One region of the Enterobacter sp. ECC-219 genome, then DNA from elsewhere that is predicted to be linked to it. Evidence: predicted binding sites of a transcription regulator. Region 1 holds the regulator's gene; each other region holds the start of a gene.
The links. Region 1 encodes PurR, which represses purine synthesis genes. Its sites were predicted from a motif close to CANGCAAACGTTTGCNTG; they were not measured.
Positions count from the first base shown of each region.

Region 2: the regulator PurR is predicted to act here: its motif matches at 2,200-2,217, upstream of glyA (serine hydroxymethyltransferase).
Region 3: the regulator PurR is predicted to act here: its motif matches at 2,207-2,224, upstream of V1603_RS03505 (NCS2 family protein).

Region 1 covers NZ_CP143680.1:2,772,063-2,776,286, reverse strand. Annotated here, with positions in the region: gene sodB (superoxide dismutase [Fe]) at 1-248, shown strand, start outside; gene V1603_RS13190 (MFS transporter) at 286-1,452, opposite strand; gene V1603_RS13185 (YnhF family membrane protein) at 1,616-1,705, opposite strand; gene purR (HTH-type transcriptional repressor PurR) at 2,003-3,028, shown strand; gene punR (DNA-binding transcriptional activator PunR) at 3,046-3,957, opposite strand; gene punC (purine nucleoside transporter PunC) at 4,072-4,224, shown strand, end outside.
Region 2 covers NZ_CP143680.1:4,443,911-4,448,134, forward strand. Annotated here, with positions in the region: gene V1603_RS21120 (3-phenylpropionate MFS transporter) at 1-180, opposite strand, end outside; gene V1603_RS21125 (DoxX family protein) at 354-776, shown strand; gene glyA (serine hydroxymethyltransferase) at 830-2,083, opposite strand; gene hmpA (NO-inducible flavohemoprotein) at 2,388-3,578, shown strand; gene glnB (nitrogen regulatory protein P-II) at 3,655-3,993, opposite strand; gene glrR (two-component system response regulator GlrR) at 4,059-4,224, opposite strand, start outside.
Region 3 covers NZ_CP143680.1:757,466-761,689, forward strand. Annotated here, with positions in the region: gene V1603_RS03500 (AsmA family protein) at 1-644, opposite strand, end outside; gene V1603_RS03505 (NCS2 family protein) at 764-2,155, opposite strand; gene gltS (sodium/glutamate symporter) at 2,381-3,583, shown strand; gene recG (ATP-dependent DNA helicase RecG) at 3,586-4,224, opposite strand, start outside.

The sequences.
Region 1 (4,224 bases):
CCGATGCAGCCATCAAGAACTTCGGTTCTGGCTGGACGTGGCTGGTAAAAGAGGCGGATGGCAAACTGGCTATCGTGTCCACGTCTAACGCGGGCACCCCGCTGACCACCAGCGCTACGCCGCTGATGACCGTGGACGTGTGGGAACACGCTTACTACATTGATTACCGCAACGCGCGCCCGAACTACCTGGAACACTTCTGGGCGCTGGTTAACTGGGAATTTGTCGCGAAGAATTTCGCCGCGTAAAAGACACGCAGAAGGGTTCGCCCTTCTGCGTTTTTGCTTATTCCGCCGTGCAAACGGCTTCAGGCTGTTTACGGCCGGACATCATTACCAGCAGCAGGCCGAGCGCTGCAATAATGGCCCCCATCACCGGCACAAAACTGTACCCCAGACCACCTGAAATCACGGCACCTCCGGCAGCTGCGCCCAGCGCATTGCCGAGATTGAACGCCCCGATATTCACGGAAGACGAGAGGCCCGGCGCCTCATGGGCGACACGCATCACGCGCATCTGCAGCGGCGGCACCACGGCAAAGGTTGCGGCCCCCCAGACGACCATCGCAATCGCCGCTCCGAACTCATTACGCGCCAGCCACGGGATAGCAACCATAATGACAATCAGCAGGGTTAAGAAGCCTTTCAGCGTCCCGCTCACGGAACGGTCAGCAAATTTCCCGCCGAGATAGTTGCCGATCGAGAAGCCGACGCCAATCAGCACCAGCATCGCGGTAACGAAAAGAGGCGTTGCGTGGGTGATATCGTGCAGCACCGGTGAAATATAGGTGTAGAGGGTAAACATCGCCCCTGCCCCCAGCACCGTGGTGAGCAGCGCGGAGAGCACCTGCGGGCGCATCAGCACCGCCAGCTCTTTACGCACTTCCGGACGTTCTCCTGCTCTTCCTTTCGGCAGAGAGAAGAACAACGCCACCATTGCGACCACGCCCAGCCCGGCCGTCGCCAGGAAGGACATACGCCAGCCGATCGCTTCCCCCAGCCAGGTTGCCGCCGGCACCCCGCCAATGTTGGCAATCGTCAGCCCCATAAACATGGTCGCTACAGCGCTTGCCTGCTTGTGTTTTGGCACTACGCTTGCGGCCACGACCGAGCCCAGCCCAAAGAACGCGCCGTGGTTCAGGCTGGTCAGAATGCGCGACAGCATCAGGGTGGTGTAGTCCGGCGAAATGGCCGAAAGCACGTTGCCCAGAGTGAAAATCGCCATCAGGAAAATCAGCGCATTGCGGCGCGCCCGGTGAGAAAGCAGAAGCGTCATCAGCGGCGCCCCCACCATCACGCCGATGGCGTAGGCGCTGATTAACATGCCTGCCGCAGGGATCGAGACGTCTACGCCCCGGGCAATAACAGGCAGTAACCCCATCGGGGAGAATTCAGTGGTGCCAATCCCAAAAGCGCCAATCGCCAGGGCCAGCAGGGGAAAATTGATTTTCATGCGTCAACTCCGGATGCCGTGTCATGTGGTGACACAGAACAAAGAAGCGGAAAGCATGACATCAATCACAAAAAATGAGAAGTTAACAAAATGGCAAAAGATTTTTGCCAGAGAAGTAACAATCGCGGCGATGGGGAGGGAGAAGGCTCTCCCTCCGCGTAAATCAGTGCAGCGCAGCCGTCAGACCGGCCGCGACAATCAGAGCCAGCACAACAACGGTGGTGAACAGCGAAAACTTCAGATCGGAACTCATCAATTTTTCTCCTTTTAATCCCCCCACGAAAAGTGAGCTTGCTCATTTTTGCACAGATTCCGTCAAAAATCTTCCTGGATTTATACTGATAACCACTTTACCTCTTCCCCTTTTCATCAAGATAGGCCAAAATTCCACGCTAAATTTATTAGCGTACCGGCCATTGACCCCCTCCTGACGTCCCGTGTCGTTTTCCTGGCGTGCCGCAATCCAAAATTGCGTGATAAGGGTGAGAGAAGGCAAACGTTTACCTTCAAGTTTTTCAGGAGCTTAGGATATGGTCTGGAGTGACATTTAATGGCAACAATTAAAGACGTAGCAAAACGCGCAAACGTTTCCACTACAACCGTATCACATGTAATTAACAAAACCCGCTTCGTGGCGGAAGAGACGCGCAACGCGGTCTGGGCAGCGATCAAAGAGCTGCACTATTCGCCAAGCGCGGTTGCGCGCAGCCTCAAGGTCAATCACACCAAGTCCATTGGATTACTGGCGACCAGCAGTGAAGCGGCCTATTTTGCCGAGATCATTGAAGCGGTGGAGAAAAACTGCTTCCAGAAAGGCTATACCCTGATTCTCGGCAACGCATGGAACAGCATTGAAAAACAGCGCGCCTACCTGTCGATGATGGCGCAAAAGCGCGTGGATGGCCTGCTGGTAATGTGTTCCGAGTACCCGGAATCCGTGCTGTCGATGCTGGAAGAGTATCGCCATATTCCGATGGTGGTGATGGACTGGGGCGAAGCGCGCGCGGATTTCACCGATTCGGTTATCGATAACGCCTTTGAGGGCGGCTATATGGCCGGCCGTTATCTGATTGAGCGCGGCCATCGCGAGATTGGCGTGATCCCGGGTCCGCTGGAGCGCAACACCGGCGCGGGCCGTCTGGCCGGCTTTATGAAAGCGATGGAAGAAGCGCTGATTACCGTGCCGGAAAATTGGATCGTGCAGGGCGACTTTGAGCCGGAATCAGGCTACCGCGCGATGCAGCAGATCGTCTCCCAGCCGCACCGCCCGACCGCCGTCTTCTGCGGGGGGGACATCATGGCGATGGGCGCCCTCTGTGCGGCCGATGAGCTGGGTCTGCGCGTCCCGCAGGACATCTCCGTGATCGGGTATGACAACGTGCGCAACGCGCGCTTCTTCACGCCAGCGTTGACCACCATTCACCAGCCGAAAGATTCGCTGGGTGAAACCGCCTTCAATATGCTGCTGGACAGGATCGTCAACAAACGTGAAGAGTCGCAGTCCATTGAAGTTCACCCTCGCCTTATCGAACGCCGTTCCGTTGCGGATGGCCCGTTCCGCGACTACCGTCGTTAATCTCATTGCGGAGCCAGTCAGGCTGGCTCCCTCAGCCACTCCCGGTTAAGCGTTTCGCTGTCCCCCAGATAATCCAGAAGCCAGGCCATCGCCGGCGAAACATCATTTTGTTGCCAGGTGAGGCAGCAGGCCGCATCCGGGAACGGATTCTCCAGGGCCAGCTCAACCCACTCACCGGTGTCGATTCGCGGTCGCGCAAAATGAACGGGTACCATCGCGACGCAGAGCCCGGCGCTGAGGCACGTCGCCGACGATTCCCAGTCAGGGGCCACCACCCGCCGCTGGTTGTCCAAAAGCCAGGTGATACGCTTGGGCAGCGAGCGGGAGGTATCCTCCAGCACCAGCGACGGCCAGCCGCGCAGCGTATCATCGCTCAGCGGCCCTCCCATCTTCGCCAGCGGATGATCGCTTGCCACCACGCATTTCCAGCTCAGCATACCCATATCGCGAAAGGCGTAACGCCCCCCGACCGGGATCGCCTGCGTGGCCCCAATGGCCATCTCTGCCCTGCCGTCCGCCAGCGCATCCCAGACGCCGTTGAACACCTCCTGCGAAACCCACAGTTCGACGTCAGAAAAATGACGGTAGAAATCGACAATCATCTGCCGGGTGCGCTCGGGCTTAACGATGTTATCCACCGCAATGGAAAGGTGTCCCCGCCAGCCGTTCGCGATCTGCTGGCACTGCTCGCGGGTGATCTGCATTTTTTTGATAACAGAACGCCCTTCCTTCAAAAACCACGCCCCTGCAGGCGTTAATTCCACATCACGATGCCGCCGTTCAAACAGCGGTACCGCCAGCCACTCCTCAAGCTGACGTACGGTATAGCTGATAGCCGAAGGGACGCGATGTAGCTCCTGCGCCGCCCCGCTAAAGCTGCCGTTACGCGCGACAGCATCGACCACTTCAAGAGAATAATCTGACCACATTTTCTGCCTGCAAAAAATTTGAATGCACCCGCCAAATATTAGCGTTTCACAAGCGGCTTTGCACTCCCTACACTCAGCGCCAACGTATACCTGCCTCCTCAGGAGAATAAAACAGTGCAACCCAGGAAAGGTTTTTTAGTCTGGCTCGGCGGCTTAAGCGTGCTGGGCTTTTTGGCCACCGATATGTACCTGCCGGCTTTCGCCGCCATGCAGGAAGATTTGCAAACCCCTGCTGCCGCCATCAGCGCCAGCCTGAGCCTGTTCCTT
Region 2 (4,224 bases), 1.7 Mb from region 1:
TGCAATCAGCAGGCTACCAAGGAAACGAGCCACCAGCCCCGCGCCCAGCAGGATACCGATGGTTTCTGGGGTCAAACCAATTCCCTTGAGCCAGACGCTCCAGAAAGGCAGAAAAATACCGTAGCTAAAAAAGTAGGTGAAGTAGCTGAGCGCCAGCCAGCGCGTGGAATGCAAGACCATGAATCCCTCCCGAAATGGAGGCCATAGTCTGGCGAGAATATAAAAATTAAGCAAGTAGATAGCCTGCTATAAATTAACGAAAAATTAACATATTGAGCAGTCGTCTGGCTTATGGCAGTGAATGAAAATGTGTATTACGTTTAAATTACTCCACTTGCAGAGGTATTTCTGCCATGAACTCACTACGTTATCTCGACTTTGGTCAGTCGCGTCATCTGCTGCTGTTGATTGGGCGTATCGCACTTGTCGTACTGTTTATTATCTTTGGTTACCCGAAACTGACAGGATTTAGCGGCACCGTACAGTATATGACCTCGCTGGGTACGCCGATGCCCATGCTGGCGGCCATTATTGCGGTGGTGATGGAAGTGCCTGCCGCCATTCTGATCGTGCTGGGCTTTTTCACCCGCCCTCTCGCGGTTCTCTTTGTCTTCTATACGCTGGGCACGGCGATCATCGGTCACCACTACTGGGATATGACCGGTGATGCGGTTGTGCCGAATATGATTAATTTCTACAAGAACGTCAGTATTGCTGGCGCCTTTATTTTGCTGGCGATAGTCGGGCCTGGGGCCATTTCCCTGGATCGGCGTTAAACCAAAAAAAAGGCCGCAAGCGCGGCCTTTTTTATTTCTGCAAAGCAGAGGAATTATGCGTATACCGGGAAGCGTGCACAGATATCCAGAACTTTACCTTTAACGCGCTCGATAACCGCTTCGTCATTGATGTTGTCCAGAACGTCACACATCCAGCCAGCCAGTTCTTTCACTTCCGCTTCTTTAAAGCCGCGGCGAGTGACGGCCGGAGAACCGATACGGATACCCGAGGTCACGAACGGGCTCTTCGGATCGTTTGGCACGCTGTTTTTGTTCACGGTGATGTTGGCGCGGCCCAGAGCGGCGTCAGCTTCTTTACCGGTCAGGTTTTTATCAACCAGATCCAGCAGGAACAGGTGGTTTTCAGTCCCGCCGGAAACCACTTTGTAGCCACGGTTCAGGAAAACTTCCACCATCGCTTTAGCGTTCTTAGCAACCTGCTGCTGGTAAACCTTGAACTCTGGCTCCATCGCTTCTTTCAGCGCTACCGCTTTTGCCGCGATAACGTGCATCAGCGGGCCGCCCTGCGCGCTTGGGAACACGGCGGAGTTCAATTTTTTGTACAGCTCTTCGTCACCGCCTTTCGCCAGGATAAGGCCACCGCGTGGACCTGCCAGGGTTTTGTGGGTGGTGGTAGTCACAACGTGAGCGTGTGGAACCGGGTTCGGGTAAACGCCTGCGGCAATCAGGCCCGCAACGTGCGCCATGTCAACGAACAGGTACGCGCCGATGCTGTCTGCGATTTCACGCATTTTTGCCCAGTCAACGATACCGGAGTAAGCGGAGAAGCCGCCGATGATCATCTTCGGCTTGTGCTCTTTAGCCTGCTTCGCCATGTCTTCGTAGTCAATTTTACCGGACTCATCAATACCGTAAGGGATGATGTTGTACAGTTTGCCGGAGAAGTTAACCGGGGAGCCGTGAGTCAGGTGGCCGCCCTGCGCCAGATTCATTCCTAAAACGGTATCGCCCGGCTGCAGCAGTGCGGTGTAAACCGCGAAGTTAGCCTGGGAGCCGGAGTGCGGCTGGACGTTTGCGTAGTCAGCGCCAAAGAGTGCTTTCGCACGGTCGATAGCCAGCTGCTCTACGATATCAACGTACTCGCAACCGCCGTAGTAGCGCTTGCCCGGATAACCTTCAGCGTATTTGTTGGTCAGCTGAGAGCCCTGCGCCTGCATCACGCGCGGGCTGGTGTAGTTTTCGGAGGCGATCAGTTCGATGTGCTCTTCCTGACGTACTTTTTCCTGCTCCATAGCCTGCCACAGTTCGGCATCATAATCGGCAATGTTCATTTCACGCTTTAACATCCGCATCTCCTGACTCAGCTAACAAGTAAATTTTGGCCTGAAAAGGCAGTCCTGTTGGACGACGGGCAACAGTATAACTGAATAGTTCTGTGATAACAGGTCTTGACAAACGATTTTACGCAAACGTTTTCCTTCACGCCACGCAAGGGTTTGAGGAATAAAGATCTCGCTATTTCCAGCAGATTTCTTTTCAGGTTTGTGATGCATATTTTTCATCTTGCAAAGAACCATTTACAAAGCATGGGTATTTTTTATAAGATGCATTTAAAATACATCATTAAAGTGACATCAGAAGGAAGCTGCCATGCTCGACGCTCAAACCATCGCTACCGTTAAAGCCACCATTCCCCTGCTGGTGGAAACCGGCCCTAAACTTACCGCCCATTTCTACGATCGCATGTTTACGCACAACCCGGAGCTCAAAGAGATTTTCAACATGAGCAACCAGCGTAACGGCGATCAGCGTGAAGCGCTTTTCAACGCCATCGCGGCCTACGCCAGCAATATCGAAAACCTGGCGGCGTTGCTGCCCGCGGTGGAAAAAATCGCGCAGAAACACACCAGCTTCCAGATCCAACCCGAGCAGTACAACATCGTCGGCGGCCACCTGCTGGCGACGCTGGACGAAATGTTCAGCCCGGGCCAGGAGGTGCTGGACGCGTGGGGTAAAGCCTATGGCGTACTGGCAAACGTATTTATCAACCGTGAAGCGCAGATCTACAGCGAAAACGCCAGCAAGAACGGCGGCTGGGAAGGCACTCGCGCCTTCCGCATCGTCGAGAAAACGCCGCGCAGCGCATTAATCACCAGCTTTGAATTTGAGCCGGTGGACGGACAGCCGGTGGCCGATTACCAGCCGGGCCAGTATCTGGGCGTATGGCTGAAGCCTGAAGGCTTCCCGCACCAGGAGATCCGCCAGTACTCTCTGACCCGCAAGCCAAACGGCAAAGGCTACCGCATTGCGGTGAAGCGCGAGGACGGCGGTCAGGTTTCCAGCTGGCTGCACAACGAAGCCAACGTGGGCGACGTGGTTCATCTGGCCGCGCCGGCGGGCGATTTCTTTATGGCCGTCGAAGCCAATACCCCGGTCACGCTGATCTCTGCGGGTGTCGGCCAAACGCCTATGCTGGCGATGCTCGATACCCTGGCGAAAGCAAACCACGGTGCGCAGGTCAACTGGTTCCATGCTGCGGAAAACGGCGACGTGCACGCCTTTGCGGATGAAGTGAATGCGCTGGGGGCGTCCCTGCCGCGTTTCACCGCAAATACCTGGTATCGCCTGCCGACGGAAGCAGACCGCGCAGCCGCACGGTTTGACAGCGAAGGTCTGATGAACTTAAGCCAGATGGAAGGGGCGTTTAGCGCGCCGGAGATGCAGTTCTACGTCTGTGGGCCGGTGGCGTTTATGCAGTATGCCGCGAAGCAGCTGGTTGAGCTGGGCGTAAATAAAGACCACATTCATTACGAATGTTTCGGGCCGCATAAGGTGCTGTAATGAAAAAGCCCCTCGTTCGAGGGGCTTTTTTTCGTCGGGTGGCGGCTTCACCTTACCCGGCCTGGCAAATCTTTTTTTAAATCGCCGCGTCGTCTTCTTCACCGGTACGGATTCGGATCACGCGCGCCACGTCAAAGACAAAGATTTTCCCGTCGCCAATTTTGCCCGTCTGCGCCGTGCGGATAATGGTATCCACGCAGGTATCGACGATATCGTCGCTGACCACGATTTCAATTTTCACTTTCGGCAGAAAGTCGACCATGTACTCTGCGCCACGATAAAGCTCGGTGTGGCCCTTCTGACGACCAAAACCTTTCACTTCCGTCACGGTCATCCCGGTGATGCCGACTTCCGCCAGCGCTTCACGTACATCATCCAGTTTGAAAGGTTTAATAATCGCATCAATCTTTTTCATGGTGGGTCCTTAAACTCTTGCCTGTAAGCTGCTTCGTAATCGGTTGCTCACAGTACCATACGGCACTACTCTTTAAAATCGTTTGCTTCCAGCTCGTGGCGTGAGAGCAGCTTATAGAACTCTGTACGGTTGCGTCCGGCCATCCGCGCCGCGTGGGTCACGTTGCCTTTGGTTATCTGCAGCAGCTTGCGCAGATAGTTCAGTTCGAACTGATTCCGCGCTTCGGCAAAC
Region 3 (4,224 bases), 2.0 Mb from region 1:
TTGCGCAGGGCGGAGCCGGTGAGCGAACCACGGGCCATGTCGGCACCAATCGTTTTCAGCACCACCTCCTTGCCGTTCAGCTGGCCCTCGATCAGCACGTTGGTGGCCGGTACGCCGTTCAGGGTCAGCGAGCCCGCGCTCATCTGGATCTGCGCGTTATTCCCCAGCACGTTGCCGGCTTCCGGCTGCCATGGGCTGACGCCGCCCGTGACCTTTTGCGCGCTCAGGTCCCATTCAGTATTCGGGCTGTTAAAGGCCATGTTGTTCAGCTGCAGACGATCGGCCTGGAAGGGCAGCGGTGCTGTTTGAGGCGAGAGATTCAGCGTACCGTCGAACAGGGTGATGGTGCCCATGTGCAGCGGATCGGTGATCTGACGGCTGCTCAGGCCAATATCGACTTTTTTGGCAACTAATGTGGCAGGTTTACCATCCCGCCCAAAGGTGACGTTTTCCAGAATGATGTGGGAAGGCGACGAAAAGCGGTGATTCATTTTATCGAAACTGAGTTCGTAGTCGGTATTCACCGTAATCCAGCTGCTGACCTGAGCCGCGCCCCAGCGGGTCTGGAGCAAAATATAGAACGCCAGCAGCACAATAAGCAGGGCTACCAGAAGATAGACGAGTAGCTTTCCAATAAATTTCATGGTCTTCCATCCCGCAAAACGAACATAAGGGAGTTATGCACGATTTATACGCAATGCTCAAGGCGGGAATGGTGTAATTAGATGTCACGGCAGGCATTGACTGCCTGCCGTGAGGGAGATCAGTTCTTCTCAGGCGGGAAAACGAGGTTCAGCACGATAGCGGTGATACCGCCCGCGGCAATGCCGGAAGAGAGCAGGTTTTTCACCCAGTCCGGGGCAAACTGCAGGATCAGCGGCTGCTGGGAAACGCCCAGGCCAACGGCCAGCGACAGCGCGATAATCATGATCGCGCGGCGGTTCAGCGGCTCGCGGGAGACGATACGCACGCCGGAGGCCGCGATAGTCCCGAACATCACTAGCGTTGCGCCGCCGAGCACCGGCTCAGGAATGTGCTGCACAAAGCCGCTCACCGCCGGGAACAGGCCGAGGACGATTAGCATGAGCGCCACCACAAAACCAACGTAGCGGCTGGCCACGCCGGTCAGCTGGATCACGCCGTTGTTCTGGCCGAAGCAGGAGTTCGGGAAGGTGTTGAATACCGCAGAGACAAACGAGTTCAGGCCGTTCGCCAGCACGCCGCCTTTCAGACGCTTCATGTACAGCGGGCCGGACACCGGCTGCTCGGAGACGTCGGAGGTGGCGGTGATATCGCCGATGGTCTCCAGAGAGGTGATCATAAAGACCAGCATCAGCGGCAGGAGCAGGCCCCAGTCAATGCCCAGTCCGTAGTACAGCGGCGTGGGTACGGTGATCAGCGCGCTGTTGGTCGGCGCGGTGTTTTCCGGCAGCATGCCCAGCGCCCACGCCAGCAAATAGCCCGCCGCCATGGCGATCACCAGCGAGGCGACGCGCAGGTAAGGGTTACGCTGACGGTTAAGCAGAATAATGATTGCCAGCACTACGCCCGCCAGCAACAGGTTTTTCGGCGCGCCGAAGGTGTGATCGCTCATTGCGGAATAGCCGCCGCCGATGGAGGTGAGGCCCACCTGGATCAGCGACAGGCCGATAATCATCACCACCACGCCGGAGACCAGCGGGGTAATGACGCGGCGAGCCAGATGCAGCACGCGGGAGATGACCATCTCCGTGCAGCTGGCCAGCATCAGGGTGCCGAACAGCGCCGCCATCATGGTTGGGACATCCGCACCGCCGGTTTTCAGCGCCGTACCGCCCATGATCAACGGTGCCACGAAGTTAAAGCTGGTGCCCTGAATCGACAATAATCCAGAGCCCACCGGACCCCACGCTTTAATTTGAATAATGGAGGCCACGCCGGAAGCGAACAGAGACATACTGATGATGTGCTGCGTATCCTGCGCCGGTAAGCCAAGTGCCTGGCAGATCAGCAGCGCCGGAGTGATCACGGCAACAAACATCGCCAGAAGATGCTGGCAGGCGGCGAAAAGCGTCTGTGGAAGCGGCGGGCGGTCTTCAAGGCGGTAAATCAGTTCGCTATTATGCTTCTGCGCAATCGGTTGCGCATCAGGCGACTCTATGGTGTTAACGGACATCGGCGGCAATCCCACGGTGGAAAAGCGGGCATTTTATCTGACCACCTGGTAAAAGCAAACGATTGCCAGCAAAAAAAGGGAAGAAAATCTGCTGCTGTGAGCAGGTTTTCTACAACGCATCGGGAAAAAAAATTACACTTTTTGCGCCGGGGGCTCATGAAGAGCGCAAACTGGCCCAGGATAACGCCGCGTGTGTATGGAACACGCGCAAAACAGGAGCCTTTTATGATTCATCTCGATACGTTGTCGACACTTGTTGCCGCAACGCTGGTCTTATTGCTTGGCCGTAAGCTGGTACATAGCGTTTCCTTTCTGAAAAAGTACACTATCCCTGAACCCGTCGCCGGCGGTCTGCTGGTGGCGCTGGCCCTGCTGATACTGAAAAAAAGCATGGGCTGGGAAATTGATTTTGATATGTCCCTGAAAGACCCGCTGATGCTGGCCTTCTTTGCCACCATCGGCCTGAACGCCAACCTGGCGAGCCTGCGCTCGGGCGGTAAGGTGCTCGGCGTATTCCTGATTGTGGTGGTGGGGCTGCTGCTGATGCAAAACGCCATTGGCATCGGCATGGCGACGCTGCTGGGGCTGGATCCGCTGATGGGTCTGCTGGCGGGGTCGATTACCCTTTCGGGCGGCCACGGCACTGGCGCCGCGTGGAGCAAGCTGTTCATCGAACGCTACGGGTTTGAAAACGCAACGGAAGTGGCGATGGCCTGTGCGACCTTTGGCCTGGTGCTGGGTGGCCTGATTGGTGGCCCGGTGGCGCGTTATCTGGTGAAGCACTCCACCACGCCGAACGGCAGACCTGACGATGAAATGGTGCCGACCGCATTCGAAAAGCCGGACGTTGGACGCAGCATCACCTCACTGGTGATGATTGAAACTATCGCGATGATTGCCATCTGCCTGACCGTGGGCAAAGTGGTTGCGCAATGGCTGGCGGGTACCGCGTTTGAGCTGCCGACCTTTGTCTGCGTGCTGTTTATCGGGGTGATCCTGAGCAACGGTCTGGCGCTGATGGGCTTCTACCGCGTGTTTGAACGGGCGGTATCGGTGCTCGGCAACGTCTGCCTGTCGCTGTTCCTGGCGATGGCGCTGATGAGCCTCAAGCTGTGGGAACTGGCCTCGCTGGCGCTGCCGATGGTGGCGATTCTGGCGGTGCAGGCGCTGTTTATGGCGCTGTACGCCATGTTCGTGACCTGGCGCATGATGGGCAAAAACTACGATGCGGCGGTGCTGGCGGCGGGTCACTGCGGGTTTGGTCTGGGAGCCACTCCAACGGCTATCGCCAACATGCAGGCGATCACCGAACGGTTCGGGCCATCGCATATGGCGTTTCTGGTGGTCCCGATGGTTGGCGCATTCTTCATTGATATCGTCAACGCGCTGGTGATCAAGCTGTACCTGATGCTGCCGATGTTTGCCTGAGATCAGGCGTTGGAATAGCGTTCGGTTTCCGGCATCCAGCGTTCAATTAACGCTGCCGCCTGTTCGGGGTAGCGTTCATGAATATGGCGAGCCAAGCGCTGAACTTCGGGGATCATGGCCTGATCGCGCAGTAAATCCGCCACTTTGAATTCTGCGTTCCCCGTCTGGCGCGTGCCCAACAGTTCACCCGGGCCGCGGATCTCCAGGTCTTTTTGCGCAATTACAAAACCGTCGTTGCTGTCGCGCAGCACCTGCAACCGCATCTGGGCTGTTTTTGAGAGCGGGGCTTTGTAGAGCAGTACGCAGTGGGACGCTACCGCGCCACGGCCAACGCGCCCGCGCAGCTGGTGGAGCTGAGCAAGGCCCAGACGCTCCGGGTTTTCGATGATCATCAGGCTGGAGTTGGGTACGTCAACGCCCACTTCAATGACCGTCGTCGCAACCAGCAAATGCAGATCTCCCTGTTTGAAGGACTGCATCACCGCCTGCTTCTCGGCAGGCTTCATGCGGCCGTGAACCAGGCCAACGTTCAGCTCGGGCAGTGCCAGCTTGAGTTCTTCCCACGTCGCTTCGGCGGCCTGCGCTTCCAGCAGTTCAGACTCTTCAATCAGGGTACAGACCCAGTAGGCCTGACGCCCTTC